Regions from separate parts of the Staphylococcus schleiferi genome, predicted to be linked through region 2. Evidence: riboswitches for the same ligand, from Rfam matches in the RefSeq annotation. Region 2 holds a riboswitch; the other holds the start of a gene.

Region 1 (8,386 bases), 1.2 Mb from region 2:
ACCTGCACATAAACTTGCTAAATGACCTACATATTTCTCTTCTTCACCAAGATATTTCGTAACAAAAAGTGGCATATTGAGTGTGTACATCCATTGCCCAATATGTAATAACACAAAAGCAACAAATGGCACGATAAGATAGCGATGTCTCAACATAGAAGGCGCATTTTGTTCCGTATGTGTCGCTGTACGCGTGGGTTGTTTCGTCTTGATATCTTTAAAAAAGAAGACTTGTAAAAGTAGCGTTGTCAAAATGATTGCGACAGTGCCTCCGAACAGCCCGCTATAGCCCCATGACTGATTAAGGATGTTGCCCACTAATGGTCCAAATAAGAAACCAAATGAAAACATAGACCGCAGCACAGAATTCGCAAAAACGGCGCGACTGCTTGAAGTCGACTGATCAATAGATTCTCTCGCAGATGCATAAAGTTGTGGCATTGCAGGCGCGAACAGCCCTTGAAAAATGGCATATAAAATAATAAATAGCGTAATAGAATGAATAAAAAAGGGGAGTGCAAAGCTAATCGCGCCCATAAATAACCCAATAATAATTAATAACTTACGATTCACAGCATGTGTGTCTGAAAAACGCGCTACAATACTATTCATTGTGAATTGGCTAATTGCCGCAAGTGCCAATAATAATCCAAACTGATTGGTAGTCATCCCGAGTTGGTTTGTTGCAAATAGCACAAAAAAAGGTACTGTAATGGCAATCCCCATGCCAATCAGCATCATGTTGACTAAAAAGAGCTTATAATTTTTAATAGTTAATAATTCCCGAAACATTTGTTTTCTCCTTAATACGTAATTATCTTCTTTCTTAAATGACTTTACATCATCCCTTACTTTTTCTTCTGTTTACCTAAAAAAGCACGCCCTTAAACCATCGCACGTAAACGTGCAATGGTATGCGTTACATCTGATCAAGATGTAGATATTCTTTGAAAACATTAATAAATGAGCTCACTTGCGGTAATTGCATCATACTCATGTCATAACTTAAATATGTAGAACGCACGAGCGAATGTGCTTCTATGTCTACTTTTAACATCTCGAATTGTGTAATATCTAAGTCTTTCACCATAATTTCTGGTAATATGGTCACGCCAACACCGCTCAAAAGTAACGCTTTACATGTTGCAACTTGATCCACCTTAATTCTTGCATGATAATCTTGAGACATATGTTGTTGATACCACGTTTTAATTTGATTAATGTAAACTGGATCAGCCTGAAATTCGATGAAAGGCAATTTATGTAGCTCATCTTTTTTATTTTTAGGATAAATAAAATAGTGTTTATCGTCCATTAAATGATCATTATGCATATTTAGCAAAGGATTCCCGCGAACAATCATAATATGATAATCGTTATGATTCGCTTTAATATGTTCACTTGAACCCACTTGTAATTCAATTTCAACATTTGGAAATTCAGTTGTATAACGATTTAACACTTCAGGTAACACTGTTTGACCCACCAGTGATGAACAACCAATCGATAGTGTCCCGTTAATCGCACCCACATGTGCTTTAATTTTATCTTGAAACAAGCGCTCTTGCTTTAACATTGATTTTGCATGCGCTATTACCATCGCACCTTCAGTTGTCGTAATTAACTGCTTTTTTGTTCGGATGAAAATCTCAACACCAAAATGTCTTTCTATAGATTTAAGACGTTGCGTCACTGCAGGTTGAGAAATGTATAGTCTTTCAGCTGCTTTTCTCAATGTACGTGTCTCATCTAAAGTAATTAACAACCGATAATCATCAATCTTCATCGTAGCGCCTCCTCAAAATAAAAGAACACTAGACAAACAGAACATTGTCCAGTGTGCTTGTATACTTTCACAGCACACGCTGGGTTGGTTGTAACGGTGTGTGAAAAACATTTCTTTTAATCACTAATACTGTTTATGCTTTTCTTTTTTCTGATACTTATGCTTGATTTTCTGATAGCAGTACATTGCCCGTCTTTCGATACTTTCAAAGTCCTCGTCAATCTGGATCATGAGTTGGTGTGCAATCACATAAGCCTCGTGGTATTGCTTTCTTGTAATTTGCTTCGTTTTCAGTGCATATTCCAAGTCGTCTTGATCAACAAGTTCATATCGGCCGTTAGGTAGTGCGAGCACATCTAAGCACAAGTCTAACGTGCGTGCCTTACCTTTTTGCGTAATATTTTTTAAATTAATATCAAAATAATATTGCAATGGTTGTCCTTTATCATTAAACATGACAGTCATACTGTAACGCTTTTTTTCTGGTAATATTTGCAACCACTGATAGTTATCATCAGCCACGACTATCTTTTTACCTACAACAGTCACCTCTAATGGCTCTCTCACCTTTTTAATTGTAATTAAACCTATGATGCCTTTAAATTTGTTATTGTTCACTTTAACTTCGATATAATCATGGTCTAAGAGGCGACGCCAGTGACGTTTATCAATATATTTCACTTTCACAGCCACCAACCCCCTTTCGTACATTATATATAAATCAGCGTTATATGTCACTTCTCTCAGTTTCTAACCGTTTTGAAATTTGTTCATCCATGCCTCGATGATAGATGTCAGTCTGTCTAAAGCTGCGTGCTGTGTAATATTTATTATGCGTTCAATTTAAGCGTGGACGTTGATTTTCTGAAAGATGAGAACATCGTACGATTTCATACATCTTAATATGAAACAAAAAACATACTAAAGTGTATACAATCGTTAGGTTCTCATCACCTTAACATCCACCTTAGTATGTTTAAAATCACAACCACTGTCTCCCATCATCGCCCTATATGTTATGGGATTGATGTAATGAGGTCACATTCCTCATTCCCTTTCATTTACACATTCTTTTTCGCATATTTTTGAATGATTGTTTTATGCTCAGGATAAGTTTCTATAAGCTCATCTTGTGTGAATAATTCAAAATGTTCAAATTGAAATGCCGGTTGTACCATACAACCTACTACCGCAAAACTATTTTCTTGTTCAATAGAAGATGCAAAAATGGTATTTTTAGGTACAACAAATTGTAATACATCACCATTTGCTACATCGGGACCAAGTTGCACAGTTTCATATGTGTGATCAGGATGTATCATATGAATTGTGAGTGTGTGCCCAGCATGAAAGTACCATATTTCATCAGCATCAATGCGATGAAAATGAGAAATGTTTGCGTCTTCTAATAAAAAATAAATGCTTGAATAATTTGGACGGCCTTCTGTCTGATCTGGACTTAATATCGTTTCACGATAATATCCCCCTTCAGGATGAGGGGTTAAATTAAGATGCTGTATCCATTCTTGAACATTCATAATAAATGCCTCCCAAAGATTTATTATAGTTCAACATTATGAAAGACACGTTGTACATCTTCAAGGTCTTCTAATACGTCAATCAATTTTTCAAAAGTCGCTTGGTCTTCATCAGAAAGTTGCACTTCTGTTTGCGGTAACATTTCAAATTCTGCAACTTCAAAGTCAGTGACGCCCATGTCGCGTAAAGCTTGTTGAACTGTAGCAAACTGATCAGGTTCAGCATAGACGATTGTCAAATCACCTTCTTCAACTACGTCACGAACATCTATATCGTTTTCCATTAATGCTTCAAGTACAGCATCTGCATCAAAACCTTCAAAGGCAAATGTCGCTGTGTGATCGAACATATAAGCAACTGAACCAGAAACACCCATATTTCCTCCATTTTTACCAAATGCGGCTCTTACATCAGATGCCGTACGATTAACATTGTTTGTTAAAGCGTCAACGATGACCATGGAGCCACTTGGACCAAAACCTTCATAACGTAACGCATCGAAATTTTCTTCGCCGCCACCTTTAGCTTTGTCGATTGCTCTTTCAATAATATGGTTGGGTACAGAATAAGTTTTAGCACGTTCAAGTACAAGTTTTAACGCTTGGTTTGACTCTGGATCTGGCTCTCCTGATTTTGCGGCCACATAGATTTCTTTACCAAATTTTGCATAAATACGACTTGTATTTTTATCTTTTTGTGCTTTCTTTTCTTTAATGTTATTCCATTTACGTCCCATTACTTCCATCTCGCTTTCACATGCTTTTTTGAATACTCTTTATTATACATGGAAATTTTACAGTATGGCAAATTCTACTCAATGTGAACAGGTTGTACGAATAATCGTTGTACTAATTCATGCGCCGTTTGCTGATCTGACGCGTGATAAATCAACAACCGCCCATCTTGATATAATGTCATTTCATAGTCTTTATATTGTAATCGTTTAATAAAATGATTTTCGATTAAACATGTCACACTAGGATGGATTTTTGCTGAAAACTGCTCTGGAGAGAGTCTATATTGATAAACGCCACCACACAGTAATTGTGTTTGTTCAAGTTGTTTATGATTTAATCGATCATATTGATGTTGAGCACAAACTTTACAATCTTCTTCTTTCAATGCTTTGATAGACAATGTTTTCATTTTGCCACGATAAATATCCATTGTCGTCATACGATAAGAAAAATCACCATGCATCAAATAATGGAAGACTTCTGCTACAACCAGACTACTCGCCATATGAACAGCGGGCGGAAGAACACCATTAATATCACAACTTTCCATTGTATCTGGTACGTCTGGCATTACACAATGTAAGCATGGACCATCTTGATGAATTGGAAAAACACTCACTTGGCTCCCCACTACTGCCCCATAAATATAAGGAATATTTAACTTTCTAGAGGCTTCATTAACTAAATAACGTGTTTCAAATCGATCAAGTCCATCTAAAATCATGTCGGGTTGCGTTTCATTGAGGATACCCAATATGTTCCTTGCTGTAATCTCCTCATTCAATGGTTCTATCGTCACTTCATGGTTCATTGCTGACAGATGTTGTTGTAATGCAAATACTTTCGGCGTCATAGCTTGTACATCTGCTTCAGTATAGCCACTTTGACGATGTAAATTAGATAAGGACACCACGTCTTTATCAACAATTGTTAAACGGCCGACACCACTTCGCGTCAATTGCTCTGCGATACCACTGCCTAGCGCACCAACACCGATAACCATCACATGTAATTGTTGCAGTTGGACTTGTCCTTGTTGACCAAAAGGTTTAAATTTCTCTTGTCTGTTATAGCGGGTCATTATAAGAACCCTAACCCCTCTGATGGACTTGATTGAACAGCATTATAGCGAATAGGAATACGACCCGCTTCATAGCTCAAGCGACCCGCTTCAATACCTTTTTTCATTGCTTCTGCCATTTTCACAGAATCTTTAGCACGTGATACTGCAGAATTTAATAATATCGCATCTGCCCCAAGTTCCATCGCTTCCGCACAGTCTTTTGCTGAACCTATCCCCGCATCCACAATAACAGGAACTTGGCTTTTTTCTATAATATAACGTAAGTTTAAAGGATTGCTAATCCCTCTTCCTGTACCAATTGGCGAAGCAAGTGGCATCACGGCATGTACACCGAGCGCTTCCAAACGTTTCGCTAACACAACATCATCTGAAATATATGGACAAACAATGTAGCCTTTTTCTAATAAAATTTCACATGCTTTATAAGTTTCGAGGGGATCAGGTAATAATGTTTCATCATCACCAATTACCTCTACTTTAATCATGTCACATACACCAGCTTCATTTGCCAATTCAGCAATACGTACTGCTTCTTCAGCCGTTTTCGCACCTGCTGTATTTGGAAATGTCGTAAATTTAGATAAGTCCACATTGGCTAAAGGGTTCGGCAACTTTTCATCATACAAACTCATTCGGCGTACCGCAAATGTAAGTACTTCTGTTTCAGATGCATCAATTGCACGAGATTGAATCTCTTCATTTTCGAATTTACCTGTTCCTAAAAACAATCTTGAATTGAAACTTAAATTACCAATTTTAAACATCATTAACCGCCTCCAACAAATTCTAAAAGTTCTAACTGATCGTCTTCACGCACTTCAGTTGTATCCCACTCTGAGCGTTTTACAACTTCTTCGTTACGTTCAACTGCCATGCGTTTTGATTCAATACCAAAGTGATTCAATATATCACGAATCGTAGTGCCTTCATCGAAAAGTTGCCTTTCACCATTCACATATACTTGCATTACCTTCACTCCTTTGCACGCCAATAAGTGACCATTTGTCTAAACTGATGGATTTCGTTTGAAAACGCACTTCCGATACATGCGATCCCCGAAAAACCTGTAGGAACGTTTTGGATTGTCTCAAGACGAATGCCTCCAATTGCAATAATAGGAAAGTCAATAGACAACACTGCTGCAATTTCACTAGAGGATCGTGGTGGCTGATGGGGCTTAGAGGGTGTGGGAAAGAGATGACCAAACAATACGAAATCAAAATGTTGGGCTTGCGCATAGCGAATACTATTTTCAGAATGCGTAGACATACTAATACGATAATCCGGCGACTTCTGTTTGATATGTTCGGCGTTAACATCACCTTCTCTGAAATGAAGGCGATGAATGCCCAATTGCTCGGCAAGCTGCACATCCGTATGTACAATCATTTTAGATTTTGGAAAACCTTCATCATGCAACTTTAAAATCCAATTTTCTAGTTCAGGCTTTCTCATAGGTGTCCTGAAAATGACGCCATCAATATCAGGTTCAATTGCACACAAGCGTTGAATATGCGTATAATCAAGCCTTTGATAAGGTGTAACCACTACAATCATCGTATCCATCCTCCTTAACGCAACAAAAAAAGCTACTTTTCATAAATCAAATTAAGAAAAGTAGCGTGTTATTCCCACGAATTCAGCCACTTTCCTACGCCAGTACGAACTGGATCAGGTTCAGGAATTTTGAAATCGCATTTCAATCTCAGCCATTCGCAATGGCACTTCCAGTGGAATCGTTTTATCTATTCAATTGCGTTAACGTTTTACCATACGTGTTAATTCTAACACATAACGAATAATACGGAAAAGGTTTAAGAACAAATTGAAACCCATCTCTCTAAGTGAAAATTGTCCTCGTTTCATCCGATTAAAGTCATAAAGCGTATACAATAAGAATAATAACAAACCTACCACCGCAATGAGCGTATGGTAAATCGGGTTATGGATAAACCACCCAAGTAGACTTGCTAAAATTAAAGCGATAAGTGTCACGAATAAATATTTTCCAATACTTGAAGCATCTTTTATCAAAAAATAACCTAAAAAGCCAAAGATAAGAAACGCCGCAATCGCTAATAAAACAGTGTTAAAAAATACACTTGGCCCTAAATCTTCTAACGTATACATAAATGTGGCATAGGATAATAAGCCTGCAACAATGGTATAAATATGTGAAATGATAGGACCACTAAAACGTACACGTTGGACAACCATCGAAATCAGAATAAGGATAAGTAATCCTATCGATAGCGGTTGGCGCCATGCTTCTGGTAAAAATTGACCTAAATAAGTTGAAATCCCAAAAATAAGCCAATAATAAACAAAAAAGAGCCAAACTTTTCCATAAGCCTTACTAGGGGGTTGATGTGTTGATGATGACATCTTTTCTCTCCTTTCTTTTTGGTTGTTATATTTTACGATAGATTGTGTTACGAATAAAATAAAGTCTCTTGTCTTGTACCCGAAAATGCACTTTTTAGACCTCATTCAATATCGCATTAAATTTTCATCTCGATAAATTCGCGTCTTATGGCCCTTTTTATTACGTCATTTTTTATTTTACATTCAGTTGAAACAGCCTGGGTATCAACCTATAAAACACTTCAACGCCCTTATTAAGCCATTAGAAATTGCACACTGTTCAATGACTCACTGTTACGATGAATCGATGCACGTTTGAATTTAAAACAATGAAGCACTGTATATTTTTGACGATGCATGGATGGCGAGACGCCTGAGGGAACAGGACAAGCCGAAGACTACAGGCTGAGGCTGTCCCCTCGGAAAGCGAAGCCATCCATACAAGTAATCCAACATCAAAAACGCTCTAAGACAGTTTAATTAAAAACAATCTTAGAGCGTTTGAATTGAGGAAATAACCCCAGCCTCATCTCATCATAAACCGTACAACGGCCACTGTACAATCAACAATTAATGTGCTGACAAATGATCTAACGCCATATTTAACGCCAACACATTCACATAGTCATCATACATCGTTCCTTTATGTGCTTGCTTAGTAATTAATTGATCAATTTGTTGTGGTGAGAGATTTCGTTGTTTTGCAATACGTGCCACCTGTTGTTTTGCATTATCCACCGTAATATCCGGATCTAAACCTGAACCAGATTCTGTCACCGCATCAATCGGTGTATGGTGACCATCATCTTGTTTTAAGTCTTCTACTCTCTTTTTAAGTTCAGGATTGCCATTTGAATAGTTATCACTACCAGAAGC
Region 2 (8,386 bases):
ACGCCATCAATCAGTTCATATTCTGTCACAGTACTGTTTTCAGAAACGATTTGGAAGCGGACAGCCTTAAATGTTTTCATTCAACCAACCCCTTAAAAGATTAAAGAACTTTTCGAAAAAATGGATTCATCGCTTATTATAACTCAAAAAGTAAAAAAATTCTTTACCTGCTTGAACTTTTAAAGGAGGTTGCATGGTTGTTTTTAATTTTTTGAACATTGTTTTATTGTGATAAACCGACTATATTACGGATATAGGAGGTGAGCTCAATTAACCAATTTCAAGCAATCGGTTGTATTAATCGTCCGCCACAGTATTATGAAAATGAAAACAGTCACTTGATAACTTTTACAGCCAAAGTCACACGTAACTATTTAAGTCGCAACCAGCGACCCATGTATGACTTTTTGAACTGCAAAGCATATGGAGAAGTGGCAATTCAAATTAAAGAAGCTTTCAAAGAAGACATCATTGTAGCAATCAGCGGACAAATTCAAACAAGACGTTTTTTTCATAATGATGAAAAACGTTATGCTACGGAACTTCTCGTTACACAATTTTATCCCTTTATTCCCTCGCAAATGAAATCAACATGTGAAAACCTAACAAGCCAAACACAAATTTAAATATCTATGATTTATCACCCACTATGCTTTCAAAATCAACCTTCTCAAATTATATTTCCCCTTACAAAATATAATCGAATTTACCTCACACAATCATTTAACTGATCTTATTCATTTACCTTCAAAAACATTCCCAACTATTATTTTTGAATGGGAGTGGGACAGAAATCTATAGATTTCGTCGTCCCACCCCGGCAAAGATGACTAGGGCTGAGGCGAGCTAGAAGAGCGAAAGCGCAGCCCAGACATCGACTGCGCTCTATAAATGAAAAGAATACATACATAAAGGTATTAAATATTGGAACAACAGTTTCATACTAATAATTGGTAAATCGAATCATTAAAATAGAATATTCAGAATAAAAGTCGACTCTAATTGAAATTAAACAGTCTTTTTGATACATTAAGTATAAATAAATAAGACTACTAGGGGCGCCTTATGGCTGAGATGAATGGCAATTCAGACCCTTCGAACCTGATTTGGTTGATACCAACGTAGGGAAGTAGCGGTATAACATCATTCACCATGGTATGTTATCAAGGCTGCTTTTCTTAGTGGTCTTTTTTCATATCAAAGGAGAATACAAAATGACATTTTCTGAACAGTTAATGCAAGAGGCAGAGCCAATTATTGAGCAAATTTATAATGATGATTTTATTCAAGGTTTACTTACAGGGCAAATTCCTAAAGCAGCAGTTAAGCATTATTTACGTGCAGACGCTCGCTATTTAAATGAGTTTGCGAAAATATACGCGTTGTTAATACCTAAAGTCAATTCAAAAGAAGAAATACAATTTTTGACCGAACAAATACAATTTGCAAGCTCAGGAGAAGTGGAACCGCATCATATTTTAGCTGATTTTGTAGGTGAAGATTATCAATCGATAATCGCTGAGGGTGAATGGTATCCCTCTGCCGATCATTACATTAAACATATGTATTACAATGCTTTTGCATTTGATAATGTGGCATATACGATTGCCGCTATGGCGCCATGCCCATATGTTTATCAACAACTTGGTAAACGTGCAATGGCACAGTACGATTTTTCAAATTCAAACCCATTGAAATCATGGTTTGCATTTTATGCACAAGAAATGGACACTTTAATGTCATACATTCAACGATGGTTAGATGATTATGCAGAAACGAGTTCTACTCAAGTTCAAAAAACTTTACGACAAAACTTTCTACAAAGTACGATTCATGAACGCCGTTTCTTTAATATGTCATATCAATTAGAACAATGGGAATTTGGAGGGTAAAAAATGGAAAAACCAAAAATAGCTTTAACAATTGCAGGTACGGATCCTAGTGGTGGCGCAGGTGCAATGGCAGATTTGAAATCTTTTCATTCCTGTGGTGTTTATGGCATGGCAGCAATTACAAGTATTGTAGCGCAAAACTCTTTAGGTGTTCAGCATATTCATAATTTAGATGCTGCATGGCTTGAAGAACAATTAGAAAGTGTATTTAATGATGAAAAACCGCATGCTTTAAAAACGGGTATGATACCTACACCGGAAATGATGGAAGTCATCGAAAACTATTTGAAAAAGATTGATATTCCTTATGTCATAGATCCCGTAATGGTTGCCAAAAGTGGAGATTCATTAATGGACCAAAGTGTACGTCAGAGTTTAAAAGAATCATTATTACCTTATGCAGATGTTGCAACACCTAATCTTCCTGAAGCTGAAGAAATCGTGGAAATGACCATTGATAGTGAAGAAAAAATTCTTCGTGCCGGTCAATATTTTATTCAAGAAATTGGCTCAAAAGGTGTCATTATTAAAGGTGGCCATTTAGAAGGCGATGCGATTGACCATTTATTTACTAAAGAAGGTCATTATGAATTTAAAAGTGAACGTTTCCCAACACAACACACACATGGAACAGGTTGTACTTTTTCGGCAGTTATTACAGCAGAATTAGCAAAAGGAAAGTCAGTTTTCGATGCAGTAGCTAAAGCGAAAAAATATATTTCGTTAGCAATTCAACATACCCCTGAAATAGGAAAAGGGCGTGGCCCGGTGAACCATTTTGCATATGAAAAAATCAATGGGTGGGATTAATATGAATTTTTTATTAAAGTTAAGAGCACAACATCCTTTAGTTGTTTGTTACACCAATGATGTTGTTAAAAACTTTACGGCTAACGGTTTGATTAGTGTCGGTGCAAGCCCTGCAATGAGTGAAGCACCGGAAGAAGCAGATGATTTTTTTAATGTAGCGCAAGCATTATTAATTAATATTGGGACATTGACAAAGCAACGCGGTGAAGACATGCTAAAAATCGCAAAAACAGCCAATAAAAAAGGCGTGCCTGTTGTGTTTGATCCAGTTGCAGTGGGCGCATCTCAATTTAGAAAAGATTTTTGTCAACGTTTCCTAGAGGAAGTAGATGTATCGGTCATTAAAGGTAATGCTTCTGAAATAATGACTTTAGTCGATACGACAACAACGATGAAAGGTACGGATAGTGCGGATGATATCGATGTTGTAACAATCGCACAAGAAGCGTATAAAAAGTATCAAACCGCTATCGTTATTTCTGGCAAGGTCGATGTTATTATTCAAAAAGAGGGTATTGTTACATTATCTAATGGTACGCCACTCCTTACTAAAATCACAGGAGCAGGATGTTTGCTTGGAGGTGTGATTGCGAGCTTTTTATTAGGAGATGAAATACCTTCAATCGAACAATTGACCCAAGCAGTATCTTTTTATAATATTGCTGCAGAACAGGCTGAGCTTCGAGAGGGCGCAGATTTACCAGGGACTTTTCTTGTCGCTTTTATTGATGCATTGAATCAAACATCCGCTGAATCTTACCAATTGGAGATCAAAAAGAGAGAAGTGATTTAAAATGGGTTTTGACCGCAAGCAATTACGTATTTATTTCATTGCCGGAACGCAAGATGTGAAAGAGGGCAGTCTTGAGTCGATTCTTAAAGAAGCGTTAGAGGCGGGTATTACAATGTTCCAATTCCGCGAAAAGGGGCCATCTTCTTTAACAGGAAATGAGAAAAAGAAGAAGGCGTTGGAATTGCAAAAGTTATGTCATGCCTATAAAGTGCCTTTTATCGTCAATGATGATATCAATTTGGCGATAGAAATTGATGCTGATGGTGTTCATGTAGGACAAGATGATGAAAAAATAGCTTCATTTTATTCTAAGCTAGAAAACAAAATTATTGGATTAAGTGTAGGGAACTTCGAAGAGTATGATCAATCAGATTTGACACATGTAGATTATATTGGTGTTGGACCCGTTTATGAAACGAGTTCAAAAAGCGATGCCAAAAAACCTGGTGGTGTCGAAATGATTCGACGAATGAGAGAATATGATGAGAATATTCCTATTGTAGCTATAGGTGGCATAACTGAAGAAAATGTGTCATCTATTATTAAAAATGGAGCAGATGGTATTGCGACCATTTCCTCGATAACACATAGTAGAAATATTGAAAACTCTGTGAATCGTTATATGCAATATTTCAAATAAAATCATTTTTACGTTTGAATATATTTCCACCATTACGATTTCTATGATAAAATATCATTTATGTGAATATTACTTTAGAGGTGGAAAAATGAAGAACAAAGCGTTACTGACGACCCTTCTAGGTGTAGTCTTATTTCTAGCTGGATGTGATTACAGTAAGCCTGAAAACCGAAATGGTTTCTTTTATAATACGTTTGTTCAGCCTATGGACAATCTCATTCATTGGTTGGGGAATTCGTTAGGCGATAATTACGGGTTGGCCATTGTTATTCTTGTATTAGCTGTCCGTCTCGTCTTATTACCTTTTATGCTGACCAACTATAAAAACATGCATATGATGCGTGAAAAAATGAAAATTGCAAAACCTGAAATTACAGAAGCACAAGAAAAGGTTAAACGTGCGCGTACTCAAGAAGATAAATTAGCTGCCAATCAAGAAATGATGCAAGTTTATAAAAAATATAATATGAATCCTATGGCAAGTATGTTGGGATGTTTACCTCTCATTATACAAATGCCTATCGTCATGGCTTTATACTTTGTTTTAAAATACCCATCAGGTGGGGGAATTACAAAGTTTTCTGACTTTTTATGGTTCCATTTAGATAAGCCCGATATTTGGATTACAATTATAGCTGGTGTGCTCTACTTTATTCAAGCGTATGTTTCAAGCTTTAATATGCCACCTGAGCAACGTCAAATGGGATACATGATGATGATTATTTCTCCAATTATGATTATTTGGATTTCATTAAGTTCAGCTGCTGCACTAGGTTTGTATTGGTCAGTGTCAGCTGCGTTCCTTGTTGTTCAAACTTATGTTGCTAACGTTGTCTATGGACGTAAAGCAAAAGCAGAAGTTGCACCATTAATTGAGAAATTCGAGCGCGAGAAAAATGCAAAAGCAGGGAAAAATACTCAAGTCGTAAAGAAAAAGAAAAAATAAGATATGACTAAGATAAGTAGTGAGTCGATTTAAAAGTCGAGTCACTACTTTTTTATTTACCTTCCTTTTTATATGAATGAAAAAAGGATGGATAGTAGAAAAATCACTCATTATAAAAAATTGTAAATAAATGTTCACAAATTTATATGTATTACAATCTTTTTAAAAATACAATATTGACTACTAAAATTTAATTGACTATAATTAATCGTAATCATTACGATTAAAGGAGAACAGTCATGAAAAAAACAATAGTTACATCAATGCTTGTTTCAAGCGGAATCTTGCTTTCATCACACGTAGCATATGCTGATACAACGGACAATGCGAAAGATCAACAAAGTGATGATCAGCCAACAGAGGTCAAACAAAACAGTGCTCAGCCACTTTCAGAGAATAATAAGAACCTTGAAAATAAAGAACAGCAAGACCAAAGCATTCAGTCTGAAAATCGAGACACGCAAGATAAAGTTGATAACGTTCAACAGAATCACAATGATGACATTCAAGCTGTCAATCAACCATCAAGAAGTACGAGTGAACATATACCTCAACCTGAAGTTGCACCTACTACTTCAACACATCCTTCAGAAACAGAGCATGCAAAGCCTTCTTCCACAGAAGACCTACATACCCATAATCATGAAAATTTAACACACACAGCGCATGATGAGCATCATCATGCAGAAATTCACCAATCTCATCCAATTGAGGAAGAACAAGAGGGGCATCCTGAAAAAGAGAAGCTTCAAATGATTGGACCTGTCAACCTCATTAGTCCGACACATAGAGAGTTAAAACAAAATAAAGATGTTGTTGATCCTAACAGCTTTAGTGCGATTAGCTTTAAAATATACGATAATTTTAATTCACACGCGCAATTAATCATGCCCAATGGCACTTATACGCCTTCATTTGGTTATTATGTTTTAAAGAAAACGGATTGGAAAGATGTTAAATTCAAATTACCACAAGTTCATGTACCAGAAGGTTACTATTTAAAATATTGGTCTTATGATTTGCCAAAAGATGGAAAAATTACAAGAGACCGCTTATTTAGAGCGCATATTGGTTTAGAAAAATATAAAAATACACCGCCTGTGTTAGGTCCTTTTACTAATATTGAATCTGATGAAGTAAATGCAAAACTTAGCCAAGTAGATAGAGACGACTATGCACCTATTTTCTTTAAGGCATTAAATGGCGGCCACTTTGAAAATGACGGTAAGTCTGCAAATAATCTGATTTATTATGTAAAGCACGGACAAACGTGGAAACAATTAAAAGATAACGGCATGGTTGTCCCTACGCCTAAACCTAATGACAAATATAATGAATTTATTGAATGGCGTTCAGAACTTCCTAAAGACAACACATATCCATCAGATAATATATATTTAGCTGCTTTTGGTACGACTGATGTATTAATAGGAAAATATAAACCTACTGATATCAACCATCCTTTAGATGAAAAAGATCCAGCACGCCCACATCCTAAATCATTAACACGTCCTTATGATAAAAATCACTACACAGCAATCGCTTTTATCGCAGATGGACCTGGTGCATTATATAATTACACTTCAACGGATAAAGCACTTGTTTATTTAATTAGAAACAATAAAACTTGGAAAGATTCATTTTTTGGAGGACCTGTTCCTGTTGCCGATGAAGGTAGTGTCTTTGTAGGATGGGATAGTCCTGTATCACGCGATAACAAAATTGAGTCAAAAGTATACCGAGCTAAATTTATGACAAAAGAAGAATTTGCCAAACAACATTGGGATACACCAAATGCTGAAGTAGGAAAAGCGGAAGAAGATGCACATGCGGATGCCTGGGAAAAAGAAGCAGAGTCAAAAGATTGGGATACACCAAATGCTGAAGTAGGTAAAGCAGAGGAAAATGCGCATGCAGATGCATGGGAAAAAGAAGCAGAGTCAAAAGATTGGGATACACCAAATGCTGAAGTAGGTAAAGCAGAGGAAAATGCGCATGCAGATGCATGGGAAAAAGAAGCAGAAACAAAAGATTCGGATATGCCAAACGTAAATACGGATAAAACAGAAGAAAATAGTCATACGAATATTGCGAATAAAGAGGTTAAAGAAGAACAACAAGATCAAACGTCAAAATCAAATCAACAAGTTTCAAAACCAGATCAAGCGCCTGAGATGATTAACAATCAATATGCGCCACATCATATAAGCAATATGGACAATAAGACTTCTCAAACATCAATGATGGCGTCTAGCCCTAAAACTCAGTCAAATCAAATCGTACAAAATCAAAATAATGATGCAAAAGATGTATCTGTTAGCGAAATGAATGTAGAAAATCAACAGCTAGCACCTGAGATGCCAATGGAAGTACAGAAACAAACAATTGCGCATGTATAAGCTTCAAACCATCGTATGAACGCACCAGTTGAAAATGTCGCTAAATCAGAGACGTATACATTAAGCAATAAGAATCACCAAGAAAAAAATAACAAGCATGAGAAGATGAATGAACTTCCAAAAACAGGTCAAAGTGAAAGTAAATCTCCACTTTTAATCTCTGCTTTATTCACTGCTCTAGGGGCATTGTTGTTAAGAAGATTAAAATAAAATAATCATTGTAGTGAATAAGCGTTATCACTAAAATGTCATCATATTAACTTCAAAGGTTCTTGACACCTTTGAAGTTTTTATGTATATTGATTAAAATAAATTTATTATTGTATAGATTAATATAATTTTAAGGAGATAAAATGAAGAAAACTATAGCTCAAATGTTTCGTGAGGATAACCTTGTCAATAATGATCCGTTAATAAAAAGATTGATTAAAAGCGCAATCTTCATACTTTTATTTGTCATTTACATTGGCGAATCTTCAGTACTAGATACACTTTCTTTTAAAGCAGTCATATATTTTCTTGTACTCTTTGTGATGATTTACTTACTAAAATACTTTAAAATCAATTTATTTAGCTTCAGAAAATTAACAACTCGTGATATTTCAATTGTCATTATTTTTACGCTTACTGTGAAAGTATTAGATATTATATTTGCAAATTTATTGACAGGCAGCACTTTAAACCAAGAGCATATTGAAGAAAGTATTCAAAACATTTCAATATTAAATTTTGCAATATTTTTTGCCGTACTACCAGCAGTTTTAGAAGAGATCGTTTTCAGAGGACTTATTTTGAGAGTGTTATTCAAAGGGCACCTCTTACTCGGGCTAATTATTAGCAGCGTTCTTTTTGCTTATGTTCACGAATACAGTAACATTATCGAGTTTTTACCTTATTTATACTCAG

The links. Region 2 has a riboswitch for thiamine pyrophosphate ahead of tenA (thiaminase II). Riboswitches for the same ligand answer to the same signal wherever they lie in the genome.
Region 1: linked by a shared signal. The riboswitch ahead of MUA40_RS10280 (thiamine phosphate synthase) and the one ahead of tenA (thiaminase II) in region 2 are both predicted to bind thiamine pyrophosphate.

The regions. Positions count from the first base shown of each region.
Region 1 covers NZ_CP094712.1:2,168,272-2,176,657, forward strand. Annotated here, with positions in the region: gene MUA40_RS10240 (sugar efflux transporter) at 1-792, opposite strand, end outside; gene MUA40_RS10245 (LysR family transcriptional regulator) at 920-1,786, opposite strand; gene MUA40_RS10250 (ribonuclease FAU-1 family protein) at 1,910-2,473, opposite strand; gene MUA40_RS10255 (cupin domain-containing protein) at 2,848-3,324, opposite strand; gene MUA40_RS10260 (YebC/PmpR family DNA-binding transcriptional regulator) at 3,348-4,061, opposite strand; gene MUA40_RS10265 (ThiF family adenylyltransferase) at 4,136-5,143, opposite strand; gene MUA40_RS10270 (thiazole synthase) at 5,143-5,910, opposite strand; gene thiS (sulfur carrier protein ThiS) at 5,913-6,113, opposite strand; gene MUA40_RS10280 (thiamine phosphate synthase) at 6,119-6,703, opposite strand; TPP riboswitch at 6,778-6,885, opposite strand; gene MUA40_RS10285 (Bax inhibitor-1 family protein) at 6,905-7,531, opposite strand; gene kdpC (potassium-transporting ATPase subunit KdpC) at 8,081-8,386, opposite strand, start outside.
Region 2 covers NZ_CP094712.1:820,809-829,194, forward strand. Annotated here, with positions in the region: gene MUA40_RS03670 (YwpF-like family protein) at 1-80, opposite strand, end outside; gene MUA40_RS03675 (single-stranded DNA-binding protein) at 261-626, shown strand; TPP riboswitch at 1,045-1,145, shown strand; gene tenA (thiaminase II) at 1,215-1,892, shown strand; gene thiD (bifunctional hydroxymethylpyrimidine kinase/phosphomethylpyrimidine kinase) at 1,896-2,702, shown strand; gene thiM (hydroxyethylthiazole kinase) at 2,704-3,495, shown strand; gene thiE (thiamine phosphate synthase) at 3,497-4,135, shown strand; gene yidC (membrane protein insertase YidC) at 4,224-5,081, shown strand; gene MUA40_RS03705 (hypothetical protein) at 5,321-7,480, shown strand; gene MUA40_RS03710 (LPXTG cell wall anchor domain-containing protein) at 7,496-7,690, shown strand; gene MUA40_RS03715 (CPBP family intramembrane glutamic endopeptidase) at 7,834-8,386, shown strand, end outside.